Regions from separate parts of the Rahnella sp. 2050 genome, predicted to be linked through region 1. Evidence: predicted binding sites of a transcription regulator. Region 1 holds the regulator's gene; each other region holds the start of a gene.

Region 1 (5,225 bases):
GCTGTTAATCACAGAAGTGATTTCAGCAATTTTCTTCGAGCTGCCGGAGATATCTTTCATGGTGCTGACCACGTCTGCCACGATGTTGCCGCCCTTCTGCGCGGTGGTGGAAGCCTCCATCACCAGCTGGCTGGCGTGATGCGCGTTATCGGCATTGTGTTTAACGGTAGCCGTCAGTTCTTCCATGCTGGCAGCGGTTTCTTCCAGCGCCGACGCCTGTTCTTCCGTACGGGAAGACAAATCGTTGTTCCCGGCTGAAATTTCTGACGCGCCCTGATAGATGTGATTGGTGCAGTTGCGGATGGTCTGAACGGTATTGACCAGGCTCAACTGCATCTCGTTCAGCAACGGAATCAGCTTACCGGCGCAGTTTTTACCGAATTCTTCCAGATAAAACGTCAGATCGCCGCTGGCGATCACCGCGAAGTGACCGCGGATTTTATCCAGCGGCTTCACCAGCGCCATCACCAGATAACGGTCAGTCAGCAATAAAATCACCAGCCCGATACCAAATGCCGTCAGCAGAATCACTTTGCTAAATGACGTCAGATGGGTGGATTGCCGTTGTGCCGCATCAAAATCGACAGCGATCTGACCGCTGACTTTCTCCATCGATGAGCCAAAGCTGCGGCTCAGTGCAGGTACGGTGGAATTGGCTAGCTGGTTATAGGACTCCGTATTTTTGCTGCGGGCTGCGTCGAACAATGGCGTGACGCCCTGCGTGATCAGATTTTCCCAACTGGTGATTAATTCCTGCACGGAGGAATCTTCCAGCCCCGGATGCGGTGCCGCTTTAAAACTGGCCAGAGCCTGCGTCAGCCCGCTGAGTGATTGTTTGGCGGTATCAAAAATTTCCGGACCTTTTGACGGATCGGCCTGAAGCTGTGCCACGGCGCGGCTCAGGCGCGTCACGGTACGAAAATACTGATCATTTCCTTTATTGATCAGCGCCATATTGTTGACCAGCTCGGTACTATTTTTGGTATTTTGGGTCAGTGTGTCCAGTGAGGTGACGGTGTAAAGGGAAACACCTGCCCACATGACGCAAAAGATGCCAAGAATGGTTAATAAAGCGGCCCTGATGGTGATATTTTTTAAAAACTGCACGATATGCCTCTCTCGAAACATGTCTGTTTCTGGCCTGAGGATTGACGGGGATGCGGAGAATCAAGACAGGTAACCAGCAGGCAAGTGCCCCAGGACATGTTTGAACACCTCTCCGGGCATCGATTTCTTTATTATGTTGAGATTGCTCCCGAATCATCTATCGGCGGAATGTTCTCGAAATTTAGTATTGTGACGACTTATTTCTCAAACTTGCTTTTGACCTCATTAACCCTGAGGTTAATTCGCCGCAGGTGAAAGCACACAAAGGCGATAACACTTAAAAATATTGCCCGATAAACTTATTTCCCAGTTAAGAAGGCGAGCAGAAGCATATTCTCCGCCGCACGAGTTTGCTATCATCTGCATTATTATTGCCTGCGTTGCAGAGCACTTCATTGAGAACAAGAGGTTAGGTAATCTTATGGCCGTTGTAGGTATCTTCTTTGGATCCGATACAGGTAACACCGAAAACATCGCAAAAATGATCCAGAAGCAATTGGGTAAAGATGTTGCAGAGGTGCATGACATTGCGAAGAGCAGCAAAGAGGATCTGGAAAAATTCGATATTTTGCTTATCGGCATTCCAACCTGGTATTACGGTGAAGCGCAGTGTGACTGGGACGACTTTTTCCCAACGCTGGAAGAGATAGATTTCGAAGGTAAGCTGGTGGCACTGTTTGGTTGCGGTGACCAGGAAGACTACGCCGAATATTTCTGCGATGCGCTGGGCACCGTGCGCGATATCATTGAGCCACGCGGCGCAGTGATTGTCGGACATTGGCCTACCGAAGGTTACCACTTTGAAGCATCTAAAGGCCTGGCGGATGATAAGCACTTCATAGGACTGGCAATTGACGAAGATCGTCAGCCCGAACTGACCAGCGAACGTGTTGATGCCTGGGTGAAACAGATCACAGAAGAACTTAGCCTTTCTGAAATTATTGGCTAAAAACCCTGTTGGCCCTGAGGATTTATTCTACAATTGAAGGGCCAAACTATTACTGAAATTAACAATTTAACTGCTACAAAATTGTAACTTTCGGTCGTATCAAGGTACACTGAGTTCCTCTGTTTTTTCTATTGATCAAGTCGTTGCATTACAAATGTGACCGGCAATTTGTGATCTTTATTAACAGGCTGTCGTTGACGAGAATTGGCACATTGCGTTAAACGAAGAGACTAAACGAATAATTTTGTGCCGCCGATGCCACAGGCTGCATGCCTCAACTTGATTAGCACATAGTAACAGGACTGAATCCGCATGACTGACAACAACACCGCACTGAAGAAAGCCGGCTTAAAAGTCACGCTTCCGCGCCTCAAAATCCTGGAAGTGCTGCAAGCGCCGGAAGGTCATCACGTTAGTGCGGAAGATCTTTACAAGCAACTGATTGATATGGGTGAAGAAATTGGCCTGGCGACGGTTTACCGCGTTCTGAACCAGTTTGACGACGCCGGTATTGTCACCCGTCATAACTTCGAAGGCGGCAAGTCCGTATTCGAACTGACCCAGCAACATCACCACGACCACCTGATCTGTCTGGATTGCGGTCGTGTGATCGAATTCCGTGACGAATATATTGAAGGTCGTCAGCGTGAGATTGCTAAGAAACACGGTATCAAGCTCACCAACCACAGCCTGTATCTGTACGGCCACTGTGAAGCAGGCGATTGCCGCGAAGATGACTCTTTGCACAACGATAAACCTGCGCAGTAATCTGCACAGGCTTTGACTAAATTAACCGCTGAAAAGCGGTTTTTTTATGTCTGATATCGACGCAGATTGAGCCCGGATAGCAGGCATAAAAAACCCCGGCAAGCCGGGGTATGTTTCGCTGCTGAGATTCACGGCTTAGGTGAATTGTTCGTTTTTATTTCCTGCCAGATTTTCCCGCAATCAGCAGCATATGCCTGACCGTCGCCAGTTTTACGCGCCGTCAGACATCGCTGATAATCCACCACGCGCACCGTCTCCTGTTCTGCAAATTGCTGGTGGGCTTTTTCCTGTTTCAGTTTATTCAGTAACACCTCGCAGGATGCCAGTTTGTCCGGATTGCCTTCTGACGTATTGATACAGGCACGGTAATCTTCCCGCGTTTGGGATATTTGTGCCTGATCGGCGGTGGGTGCACAACCGGCCAGCAAAACAGCCGAAACCATGATCATCAGTAATTTATTCATCGACATAGCGACCTCAGAAAATAGTAAATGGAGCGATAACGATGAATTTCACGTCTTTTTCATCCTGGAAAATGTTGCCGTAACCGCCGCCCCAGCTCGGTATGTCCGAATGGTTGTCGTACTGGGTGTAATGCAGTTTGAACAACGTCCCTTTGGCGCGCCCTTCCTGAATGGTGTACAGCGCATCCAGGCTCCATGCGCTTTCTTTCAGACGCTGGCTCTGGTCATAAGCGGCGTTGGTGCTCGGTTTGGCATCCCACGCATAGACGTACGAACCACCGACCGCGAACCCCGGCAGGTCCCATTTCGCCAGATCATAAAGCACGCCGGCATACACGGCTTTTTCACCATTGGCGTTGAAGTCCGAGCGGTTGTCCCACCACACATCAAGACGGCCGTTTGAGGAAGAATAAGTCGGGGTCATGCGCTGCAGGAAGTAGCCCTGATTCCCTTCCGCTTTCACCATCGTCCCTTCCAGACGCCAGTTAAACTGCCCGGTGGTATAGCCAAAGGTCAGTGCCTGCAACCATGCCAGACCGTCATACAGACTGTTCGGATCATTCTTGTCACTGATGCGGTCTTCTGCACCATAGAACTGATAGCTGGTGGTCAGCGGATTGCCCAGCAGATCCATTTTGTACGAGGCTTTAGCAAAGTACTGATCGACATAACTTTCAGCCTGGCCAAATGCGCCTTCCAGTACGAAGTCATTTTTAAAATCATATTTCGCACCGAGCGAATGAATATAAGAAACGCCGGTTTTCTTGTCATTCTGGCGGAAATCATCCATTTCCAGATGCCACGGCGATTTATATTCATCAGCCCACATATAGGAGAAACTCAGTTCACCCGGGTCACCGAAATCGTGTTTATAACCGGCTTCCGCACCGCGATACGTACCCGGCATAAAGCTCCAGTGCGGTGCGATCAGCGTCTGTCCGGTAGGCTGAATATACCCTGCGTGCCCCCAGAATCCGCCGTATTTGAATTTACCGGCTGCCTTATAAAGACTGACCCCACTTTTATCCCCGGAGTAATCTTCGTCGTAGGCGCGGTTGCTGTTGGAAAAGGCGATTTCGTTGGGATGGCCGCTCTCGCTGCTCTCGGCCATTTCAATCGCCGTAAAGGCTGCGATATCAATACCAAACATGTCCCAGGCATAGCCGGAAGAAAAATCGAGGTTCAGGTTAGCGGTAGAATGCGAAAGGTTGGTTGTATAGTCTTTGTAGTGGTCACTCGCCGGATCCATGTCCTTGCGGTCACGTTCACGCTGCCAGTAGTACACACCGCCGGTCAGTGTGGAATCATCAATAAAACCGGCTGCTTTGGTCTCTTGTGAAAACATCATTCCGCCACCCAGTAAGGTGCCGGCGAGAGAATACATGGCAGGTTTCAGGTAAGCCGATCCCTTGCCCCTGTTACGGTGCTTGTGCATAGAGATTCCTCATGTTGACTAAAAAAACGAGCAAAACCCAAACGGGTATAAAAAGCGGTCGCCAGAGGCGTAACCGGTTAAATCAACATCAAGAGTATTTTTCGCGACGCGAATTATCAATGAGTAATTAATCATTAATTATCGAAATATGACAAAGTGCACATAAAGATGAAAAAGCATTACAGAGGTATGCAGGAAAGGATTAAAGCAATGGACTATAATAATATATAATTAAAACATACGATTAAACAAAATCATCTTACAGTTTAAACGTTTCAGCAATATGAACGGCTGTGGCACAACGTTTTAAAAGTAAGCATAGGAAATACATTAATTCGCGACGAAAAACAAAAGGCATCTCTGACAAGAATAACAGGCGAAAAAAAACGCAGCCTGAACTGCGTTTTTATTACCTCATACTGAGGGCTTACGCGACGGGTTTGCTTTCCCAGGTATCACGCAGGCCAACGGTACGGTTAAACACCAGATGTTCAGCACTTGA
Region 2 (5,225 bases), on a different contig from region 1:
AAATCTTCTTTCGAGGTACCGCACAGACGTTCCACCAGTTCCGGCGTGTAACGGGAAACATGCTCTTTCAGCAAGTTCCAGACACAGCGCGGGTCCTGCAACGTTTTATCCTGTTTCGCGAAGCCTTTTTCATCCAGCTGATAGTGCCAGCTTTCTTTGTTATAGGATTTTTTCGCCGCGTTAAAACCGCTGAAAAGACCGTCGTTGAATTCATAATCTTCACGTACCAGCAGGCTGGCATTGGTGTATTCCAGGACGTATTCGGTCTGAATTTTATTGTGGGTGATCAGATAATTGATCATGCCGAGCAGGAAGGCCGTGTCAGAACCAGCGCGAATCGGCGCGTAGATATCGGCCACCGCAGCACTGCGGTTAAAACGCGGATCGACGACGATGACTTTAGCGTTATTTTTGGTTTTGGCCTCAATCACCCATTTGAATCCGACCGGATGCGCTTCTGCCGCATTTCCGCCCATAATTAAAATCACATTGGCGTTTTTGATGTCGACCCAGTTGTTCGTCATCGCACCGCGACCAAAGGTTGGCGCTAATGCCGCCACGGTCGGGCCATGACACAGACGGGCCTGACAGTCGATCGCCACCATACCCAGTGCGCGGGTGAATTTCTGATCCAGCAGACCGGTTTCATTACTGGCCGCAGAAGAACACAGCATGCCGGTGGTCAGCCAGCGGTTGACCGTCACGTTGTTTTCATTTTTCTCGACGAAATTGGCGTCGCGGTCATCTTTCATCAGGCGGGCGATACGGGAAATCGCCTCGTCCCACGTGATGCGCTGCCATTTATCGGCACCGGGAGCGCGGTATTCCGGATATCTGAGACGGCCTTCGCTGTGGATGTAATCCAGCACGCCTGCGCCTTTCGGGCACAACGAGCCACGACTGACCGGATGATCGGCGTCACCCTCTACGTGGAAGATATTTTCAGTGACGTTTTTCGCTCCATCGCCCTGGCTGTAAATCAGTATTCCGCAACCTACGGAACAGTAAGTGCAGTTGTTGCGGGTTTCACGGGAGCGAAGCAGTTTGTATTGGCGGGTTTCCGCCAGCGCCATGGTAGGAGTAAATCCTAATAATGCCGCCGTGGTGCCGGCCATACCACCCGCACATATTTTGAATAATTGTCTTCTGCTGACTTGCATGAAAGACTCCTTCCCATCATCTGTTAACACATTGCTTTTCAAATTGGCGCTTTCCGCAGCTGATGCGGAAGCGTTAAAATTAAAGCCAAGTACCCATAATTTTTGTACGGCTTATGTAGCCGGAATGTTTATAAGGTTATTGCTAATGGATGTCCATCAAGTAAACGAACTGGGCGAAAAAGATGACAAAAAAGTGACTCAGATCATCGGAGCCAGCCAAAAAACGGTGATGCAGCGCGCACATCTCAATGAGCCGGAAGATGACTGGATTGCTCAGGAAGTGCCCGTTGCGCTGGTTTATAACGGCATTTCGCATGTGGTCATGATGGCTTCACCGAAAGATCTGCACGCCTTTGCGCTGGGCTTTTCGCTGTCAGAAGGGATTATTGAATCGGTCAGTGATATTTACGGGATGGAGGTGACACCAAACTGTAACGGGATTGAGGTTAACATCGAATTATCGAGCCGCCGTTTCGCCGGGCTGAAAGAACGCCGCCGCGCCATGGCAGGCCGCACCGGGTGCGGCGTCTGCGGCATCGAACAGTTAGGCGATTTATTCCGCCCGCTCGCGCCGCTGCCGTTCAGCCAAACCTTTGATCTGGCAAATCTGGACAACGCGCTGCACCAGCTGAAATCCGTGCAGGAAATCGGCCAGCTCACCGGCTGTACCCACGCCGCCGCGTGGATCACGCCGGAAGGTGAATTACTGGGTGGCTGCGAAGATGTGGGCCGTCATGTGGCGCTCGATAAAATGCTCGGTATGCGTGCCAGACAAAACGACTGGATATCCGGCGCCGCGCTGGTATCAAGCCGCGCCAGCTATGAAATGGTGCAGAAAGCCGCGATGTGCGGCATCGAAATCCTGTTTGCCGTCTCCGCCGCCACCACGCTCGCAGTCGACGTTGCCGAAAAATGCAATCTGACGCTGGTCGGTTTCAGTAAACCGGGACGGGCAACGGTGTATACGCATCCGCAGCGGTTACGTTAACTCTCTCTAAGCACCGCGTGCCTTTAGACAATTTAGGATTGTTTGCGGTTATCTGGTTCTAAGCCCCGTATAACAGGCGCTTACGAGTACCCGCACAAAGCATGGAGCATAGATAATCATTTTCAATATCATTTAATTAACTATAATGATCCGACTGATTACGCGGTGCTCACAATGACGGTGCCGCCCTACACTATGGAGACGATGAACATGAGTTATTCACTGCCATCACTGCCTTACGCATACGACGCACTCGAACCGCATTTCGACAAAGAAACGATGGAAATCCATCACACTAAACATCACCAGGCTTACGTGAACAACGCTAACGCTGCGCTGGAAAGCTTGCCGGAACTGGCTGCACTGCCGGTTGAAGAACTGATCACCAAACTGGATCAGGTTCCTGCAGACAAGAAAGTTGCACTGCGTAACAACGCAGGCGGCCACGCTAACCACAGCCTGTTCTGGAAAGGCCTGAAAACCGGCACCACCCTGCAGGGCGAACTGAAATCTGCGATCGAACGCGATTTCGGCAGCGTTGACGCTTTCAAAGAAACTTTTGAGAAAGCAGCGACCACTCGTTTCGGTTCAGGCTGGGCATGGCTGGTGCTGAAAGACGGCAAACTGGCGGTTGTTTCTACTGCTAACCAGGACAGCCCGCTGATGGGCGAAGCCATTTCCGGCGCTTCCGGTTACCCGCTGCTGGGCCTGGACGTGTGGGAACACGCTTACTACCTGAAATATCAGAACAAACGCCCTGATTACATCAAAGCCTTCTGGGCTGTTGTAAACTGGGACGAAGCAGCAAAACGTCTGGCTGAAGCGAAGTAATTTCGCACTGCCGCCCTTCGCGGGCATGATGATGTTTTCGCCAATGGCGGGTCAGTGACCCGCCTTTTTTATGTCCTGAATTTGTATGCATGATCACTGTTTTACAGCGAATTATTCTTCCGTTTCCCACCATTATTAGACCCCGCTCGCATTAATCAAAAATACGCCACAGATCCTATAAAGTTTATTAAACAACCTACCGATAGATTGTTCACAAAGGCGTCACAAAACCGCATGTCTATTTAAAAGGGATGTTTGACGGAGAATGATTATGAGTAACGGATCGGGTCTTTCGCAGTGGATGAACAATCTCAAGGTCGGCACCAAACTGGGTCTGGGTTTCGGGCTGGTGCTTTTGATCGCGGCCGTCATTACCACTGCGGGAATGATTAAATTTAACGACATCAGTCAGCGTGCGGAAAAAGTCGATTTCAGTAATCAGATGAACGCATTACTCAATGATGCCCGTCTCAGCCGTACGCTTTATCAGCTCAATTACAATCCGGCATATCTCAAACAAAATCAGGACAACATAGACGCGCTGTCGCAACTGATTGAGCAGTCGAAAGACAAGCTGAAATGGGATGCCGCTGGGCAGGCAGAACTGGAGCAGGTGCCGGTAAAAATTCATGAATATCAGCAGGCACAAGCCGCATTTAAAGAAGCCGTCGACCGCAAAGATGCGGTACGCGCCAGCTGGAATCTTTCCGAAACCGAAGCCGTTGTGAAACGTTTACAAGATCAGCTGCGTGTGGAAGATGCCGATCCTTCCATTCGTCTTTCACTGGCCGAAGTCATTCAAAAACTGATCAACGTGCGTTATGACGTGCGCGGCCTGTTGCTCAACATCAACAAGGAATCGGAAGCCAGGCTGTTAAAGTCAATTGATGATACGCAGGCCAATGCTAAAAAGCTGAACGCATTACTGTTGCCGGATCAGCAGGCCACACTCGCCCCGCTGATGAGTGCGCTGGCGACCTATAAAGATCACGTTATGGCCTACATGCCGGCTTACGAAGATGAACAAAAGAACTCGCAGCTGCTGACAGTAAAAGCCGCTGAGATGAACACACTGGTCGCAAAAATATTCAAAAATGAACTGGATAACACGCATAAAGACATCAGTAATGCGCAGATGATCATGATGGTGATTACGCTGATCGTAATGCTGGTGGGGATTATCATTGCATGGCGAATCACCCGCCAGATTGCCCAGCCGCTGCGCGATACGCTGAAAACGGCGGAGGCGATTGCGCGGGGCGATCTGACTGTCGCGCATCCAACCACACGTCGCGATGAGCTGGGTATGCTGATGAACGCGGTGTCCGCGATGAGCCAGAATCTCAGTACGATGATTTATGAAATCCGCTCCGGCGTTTCACAGGTTTCTCACGCGGCGGCTGAAATCGCCGCCGGGAATACCGATCTTTCCTCACGCACCGAACAGCAGGCCGCCGCGGTTGAAGAAACCGCCGCCAGCATGGAAGAACTGAGCGCGACGGTGAAACAGAACGCCGATAACGCCCATCACGCCAGCAAACTGGCCAGCGAGGCTTCGGGCACCGCAACGCTCGGCGGCAAACAAGTCGGCGAAGTGGTCGACACCATGCAGCAGATTTCCGGCAGCTCAAAACGTATCGCCGAAATTACGTCCGTCATCAACAGCATCGCGTTCCAGACCAATATCCTGGCGCTGAACGCTGCGGTTGAAGCCGCGCGTGCCGGTGAACAGGGCCGCGGATTCTCAGTCGTCGCCTCGGAAGTCCGCATACTGGCACAGCGCAGTGCGCAGGCAGCGAAAGAGATCGAAGGGCTGATTGCCGAGTCGGTTGAACGTGTTAACACCGGCGCGAAGCTGGTGGAAAATACCGGACGTACCATGCAGGACATCGTGAAATCCGTCTCGCATGTGCGCGATATCATGGGTGAAATCGCCTCTGCTTCTGACGAGCAAAGCCGTGGTATCAGCCAGATTTCGCAGGCGATTGTCGAAATGGACAGCACGACACAGCAGAACGCCGCGCTGGTTGAGCAGTCATCCGCTGCCGCCGATTCACTCGAAGATCAGGCCGCGACGCTGACGCAGGCAGTCTCGGTATTCCGCCTGGCCGATAACGGCGATATGCTGGCCGCACCGGCATCCGCCGCGCTGCGCCGTCCGGCCCTGCCGCTGCCAGTTCAAGGCAAAACCAGTCAGGATAACTGGGAAACGTTCTGACTGATGAACCTGCGCACCCCGCATGTGC
Region 3 (5,225 bases), on a different contig from region 1:
AAAAAATAACTCTGAGCCCGAATCAACAGCCAAAAATGCTCCTGCACAGCCCCCATTACTTCCACCAGCAGAAGGCCCCTTCGGTTTAGAAGCGGGGCTATCACAAAAAAATATCGAAGATATGATCGGTACGAAATTAAAACCGCTTGAAGATAGCGTAAATCTTTATACGTCTGACAAACTACCTAAACCAAATGCAGATTTTGTAGTTTATGGTTTGCTAATATCACCAAAGGTTGGGTTGTGTGAAATTAGAGCTGTAGGAAAGAATATCAATACTGACAGCTATGGCCTTGCCCTAAAAGCAAAATTTGAAGACTTAACTAACTCATTAACATCACTCTATGGCAAAGCTGAGACAACTGATTTTCTTCTATCTGGGTCTATCTGGAAAGAGCCTCAAGATTGGATGATGGGATTGGCTAAAAAGGAACGATTTTTATCTGCAGTCTGGAAAGACTCAAAAGAGGAACATTTAAAAAACAACATCAACACTATATTCATCGAAACAAGAGCAAATACCTCTGCGCAGGGATATACCTACCTTCAATATTCATTTAATAACATTGATGTTTGTAGAGAAGAGATTGAGGGAGCAAAAAAAAGCTCACTCTGAAATAATTATACTCCCGGCCTCTAATCAAGGGGGCGGGACATTTTGCGGAGAATCACATGCGTGATGATGCTGTGTCTTTTGGTTTGCCTGAGGGTGAGACTGGGAACATTCTTGCAATGATTAATTTTGGCGAGTCAATGGAGATATTCACCGAAAACTCTACTTTTAAAATGTTGAGCCCAGATACATTAGACCCACAAAGAAATCATCATGAGATGCCTTGGGTCTATACGAAGACTTCAGATTTTGGTGCATCCAATCCATTAGTTGCCAACACTGTATTACTTGCCAATGATTTCCTGAGGCAAATATTTTCTGAACAAGACCCTAAACGTATAGATATCATTAACAAGGTAAGTGACATCAGAAATGTTTTATTGGAGTGTTTGATTTATTTACAGTCTTACTCAAATGAACTTGATAAAGAAATCCAAAAATTCGAAAGAAACAAGCATATAATGAATGGAAAATCTCATGCATATTTTCCGCAGGTTAAAAATATTGATGGTTTCACAACAGGTTTCTTGATTGCAGCGAAAAGATGTATCCAAGAAACGTCAGTAATGGTTAATATGTTTATCCCTTTAAAAACAAAACATGGGCGCATAGATTTTTTGTTAAAAGAAATCGAGTCAGAACATGCGGACGCTAAAGAATTGATCGAAGTTCTTCGTGAAAAATTACCAATGTGCTATCATATTTTTTCACTAAGAAATGCCCAGGAACATGCTTCGACCACAGAAAACCCATTATTAATTACTAACTTTAACATTGAGAATGGTAATGAATTGCTACCTCCAAAATGGGGCATAAAGGGAAGTGCTTCTAATATTATTCATCTTGAAGCAAATATCATACTTCAATTTTTAATTACTTTTTTTGAAGAAGTATTTCTTACTTGTGTAATTAATATACTACCGAAATTTCCAGTACATAATATAACTTTTAATGAAAGTCCTGATGAAAAAATGCCCATACGTTATAGCCTTTATCTTTCATTACCGGATGGATTACATGACATGAATCACTGAGTTTGGGGACAACAAGAATAAGTCTGCTCTTTACTCTTTGAAGGTTAGATAAAAGTGGCGATAAAGTGGCGATATAGATGGAGGAATCGGGCAATTCCTGGCAAAAAATGTCAATCCATGTCATTGTTTTAAAATATAAATTATTGATTTCCCTACTTGAATGTTGATACTCATAATCGCTTGGTCGCTGGTTCAAGTCCAGCAAGGGCCACCAGATTTTAGTTTGAGATTCAAACGATTAAGCCACTTCATACGGAGTGGCTTTTTTGTTGCGTGAATACCTGTCTTCCCCTGACTTTTCCACGGATTGAACCTCTCTCGTCATTGACCCCATACGCCCTGCATATAATAATGATAACCATTAACATTAAAGAATCAGGAATGGATCCAATGACAAGGGCTGGTTTTCGCCGTTTTTCAGGGATGGTTGCGCTGTTGTTATCGCTGCTTGTCGCCACGCAGGCTTTCGCAGAAGGCTGGCCACGGCAAGTTATGACCTCAAAGGGAAGCATCACATTACAACAGCCGCCGCAGCGGATTGTCTCCACCAGCGTCACCGTCACCGGCACATTGCTGGCGATTAATGCGCCGGTTATCGCCAGCGGAGCGACTGCGCCCAATAATCGGGTTTCCGATGCTCAGGGCTTTTTCCGCCAGTGGGGCGATGTCGCGAAACAACGCGGTGTGCAGCGGCTTTATATCGGCGAACCGAATGCTGAAGCCATTGCCGGACAGGCACCGGATCTCATCATTATTGCCGCCACAGGCGGGGATTCCGCACTGAAACTCTATGATCAGCTGTCGGCCATTGCGCCGGTCATGGTGGTCAATTACGACGATAAAAGCTGGCAGGAACTCGCCACCGAATTAGGCCGGGCGACGGGTAAAGAAACCGATGCCGCCAAGGTTATCGCGCAGTTTTCAGCCCGTGAAGACAGTCTGAAAAAAGCGATACATTTGCCACCGCAGCCGGTGTCCGCGCTGGTTTATGGATCAGATGGCAAAAGCGCCAATCTGTGGACGCCCGCGTCACCGCAAGGTCAGTTGCTCCGGCAGTTAGGATTCAGCCTCGCGCCGGTTCCGCTGAATTTAGCCGCCAGTTACAGTCAGGGCAAACGCCATGACATCATCCAGCTTGCCGGTGAGAAAATGCCGGAGGCGATGAACGGCCAGACGCTGCTGTTATTTTCCGCCAGTCAGCCTGATGCACAACGGCTGCTGACCAATCCTTTTCTGGCGAAGTTACCTGCCGTGCAGGCCGGGCGCGTGTATGCCATGGGTGACGACACGTTCAGACTCGATTATTACAGCGCCAGCAACATGCTGAATCAGCTTGAAAAACTGTTCGTAACTCACTGATGTCCCGCTCAATAAAAAATCTCACAGCGCTGTTGGTTGCCTTGTTTTTGCTCTGCCTGATGATGGCGCTGAGTCTGGTGCTGGGCGAGAAATCGCTTGCGTCCGGCACCGTGATGTCAGCGCTTAACGGCCAGTGCACTGGGGCGGACTGCGTGATTGTCACCGATGCCCGTGTGCCGCGCACGCTGGCCGGTTTGCTGGCAGGGATGGCGCTCGGATTATCCGGTGCGCTGATGCAAATCCTCACCCGCAATCCGCTGGCTGATCCCGGTATTCTTGGCGTTAATGCGGGTGCGGCTTTCGCGGTGGTTATCGGTATCTCCTTTTTTGGCGCAACGGATGTCAGCCACTATTTGTGGTTCGCGTTTGCCGGTGCCTTACTGGCAACATTGCTGGTCGCCATGATCGGCGCGCTGGGACGCGGAAAGCTGGATCCGGTACGCTTAACTCTGGCGGGCGTCGCGCTCGGCGCTGTGCTGGAAGGCATGTCTTCGGGGATTTCCCTGCTCAACCCGACCGTCTACGATCAGTTGCGATTCTGGCAGGCTGGCTCGCTGGATATCCGCAATATTACCGTGATTAAAACCATCACACCGCCGGTGACTTTTGCGGTTGCCCTGAGCTTACTGATGGCCCGTTCCCTGAATAATCTGACGATGGGCAACGAACTGGCGACGGCGCTCGGCACCAAAATCGCGACCACGCAGTTGCTGGGATTACTGGCGATTACGTTGTTGTGCGGCAGCGCCACAGCGGCTGTCGGCCCCATCGCCTTTGTCGGCCTGATGGTGCCGCATATGGCGCGCTGGATCTGTCGTGCGGATCCGCGCTGGATGCTGCCGTGGACGCTGGTGTTAACCCCGACGCTGTTGCTGGCAGCCGATATCGCCGGGCGTTTTCTGGTTACCGGAGAATTGCGGGTTTCCGTGGTGGTCGCCTTTATCGGCGCGCCGGTGCTTATTTTCCTGGTACGCCGTCCCGGTGGATTACACAGAGGTTAACCATGAGCCAGACTCTTACAGAACCTCGCCCGCTGAAAAAACCTTTGCTGCTGTCGCGCCCCTTTCTGACCGCCTGCGGACTGGTGTTATGCCTGATCCTGCTGGCGGTTTACGCGCTGGGTAGCGGAACACTGGCACTGACGCCGTCGCAGGTTGTCAGCGCCCTGCTCGGCGACGGGCCGAAAAACCTGAGCATTATTGTCACGCAATGGCGTCTGCCGCGCGTGGTGATGGCGATGATTCTCGGTGCCGCACTCGGCATCAGCGGCGCGATTTTTCAGTCGCTGCTGCGCAATCCATTGGGAAGTCCGGACGTTATCGGTTTTAACACCGGCGCGTATACCGGCGTTCTGCTGATTATCGTGTTGTTCAATGGCGCTGCGGGCGACCTTCTCCCCGGCGCGATGGCAGGCGGCGTCGTGACCGCATTGGTGGTATACGCCCTGGCATGGCGTCAGGGCATCGAAACGTTCCGCCTGATTATCGTCGGTATCGGCGTACGGGCGCTGCTGATTGCGGTCAATACCTGGCTGATTATTCACGCCTCGCTGGAATCGGCGCTGACGGCTGGCTTGTGGAATGCTGGTTCGCTCAATGGCATCACATGGGAGAAAAGCCTGCCGGCGACCGGGATGATTATCGTCGCCTGCATGCTGGCGCGTTGCTTATCCGCTCCGATGCGGTTGCTCGAAATGGGCGATGATGCCGCCTGTGCGCTGGGCGTACCGGTGGCGCGTTCACGTTTATTGCTGATGCTGGCGGGCGTGGCGTTGACCGCCGCGGCCACCGCGCTGGCCGGGCCAATTTCCTTTATTGCGCTGGTGTCACCGCAAATTTCGCGTCGTCTTTGCGCCAGCCAGCAGCACGCTTTATTTTTCGCGGCGCTGACCGGTGCGCTGCTGTTGCTCGCCGCCGATGTCACTGCACAACGGCTGTTCACGCCCTATCAGTTACCCGTGGGCGTGCTGACCGTCAGTCTGGGCGGCATTTATCTGATTGGGTTGCTGATCCGGGAGTCGCGACGCTCATGAATACTGAACACTCTTCCCCTTTGTACGCGAAAGATCTCACGCTGGGCTACGATAAAAAAATCGTCGCCCGCGAACTCTCCGTCTCTATCCCTCAGGGAAAACTCACCGTGATTATCGGGCCGAATGCCTGCGGTAAATCCACACTATTGCGCACGCTCAGCCGCCTGATGCCGCCGCAATCCGGCAC

What was found. The regulator Fur, encoded in region 1, represses iron uptake genes when iron is present. The targets are predictions, from matches to a motif close to ATAATAATGAGAACNACTATCAA.
Region 2: sodA (superoxide dismutase [Mn]) is a predicted target of Fur. The motif match lies at 2,258-2,280, and genes of this name have one in related genera.
Region 3: fepB (Fe2+-enterobactin ABC transporter substrate-binding protein) is a predicted target of Fur. The motif match lies at 1,993-2,015, and genes of this name have one in related genera.

The regions. Positions count from the first base shown of each region.
Region 1 covers NZ_JBEPKE010000002.1:1,085,518-1,090,742, reverse strand. The annotation lists gene ABIC79_RS12300 (methyl-accepting chemotaxis protein) at 1-1,107, opposite strand, end outside; gene fldA (flavodoxin FldA) at 1,529-2,056, shown strand; gene fur (ferric iron uptake transcriptional regulator) at 2,369-2,824, shown strand; gene chiQ (ChiQ/YbfN family lipoprotein) at 2,953-3,288, opposite strand; gene chiP (chitoporin ChiP) at 3,302-4,672, opposite strand; gene glnS (glutamine--tRNA ligase) at 5,151-5,225, opposite strand, start outside.
Region 2 covers NZ_JBEPKE010000004.1:90,374-95,598, reverse strand. The annotation lists gene fdnG (formate dehydrogenase-N subunit alpha) at 1-1,160, opposite strand, end outside; gene fdhD (formate dehydrogenase accessory sulfurtransferase FdhD) at 1,306-2,148, shown strand; gene sodA (superoxide dismutase [Mn]) at 2,359-2,979, shown strand; gene ABIC79_RS16515 (methyl-accepting chemotaxis protein) at 3,251-5,197, shown strand.
Region 3 covers NZ_JBEPKE010000005.1:170,140-175,364, forward strand. The annotation lists gene ABIC79_RS18865 (hypothetical protein) at 1-616, shown strand, start outside; gene ABIC79_RS18870 (hypothetical protein) at 673-1,647, shown strand; gene fepB (Fe2+-enterobactin ABC transporter substrate-binding protein) at 2,038-3,006, shown strand; gene fepD (Fe(3+)-siderophore ABC transporter permease) at 3,006-4,007, shown strand; gene fepG (iron-enterobactin ABC transporter permease) at 4,010-5,038, shown strand; gene ABIC79_RS18890 (ATP-binding cassette domain-containing protein) at 5,035-5,225, shown strand, end outside.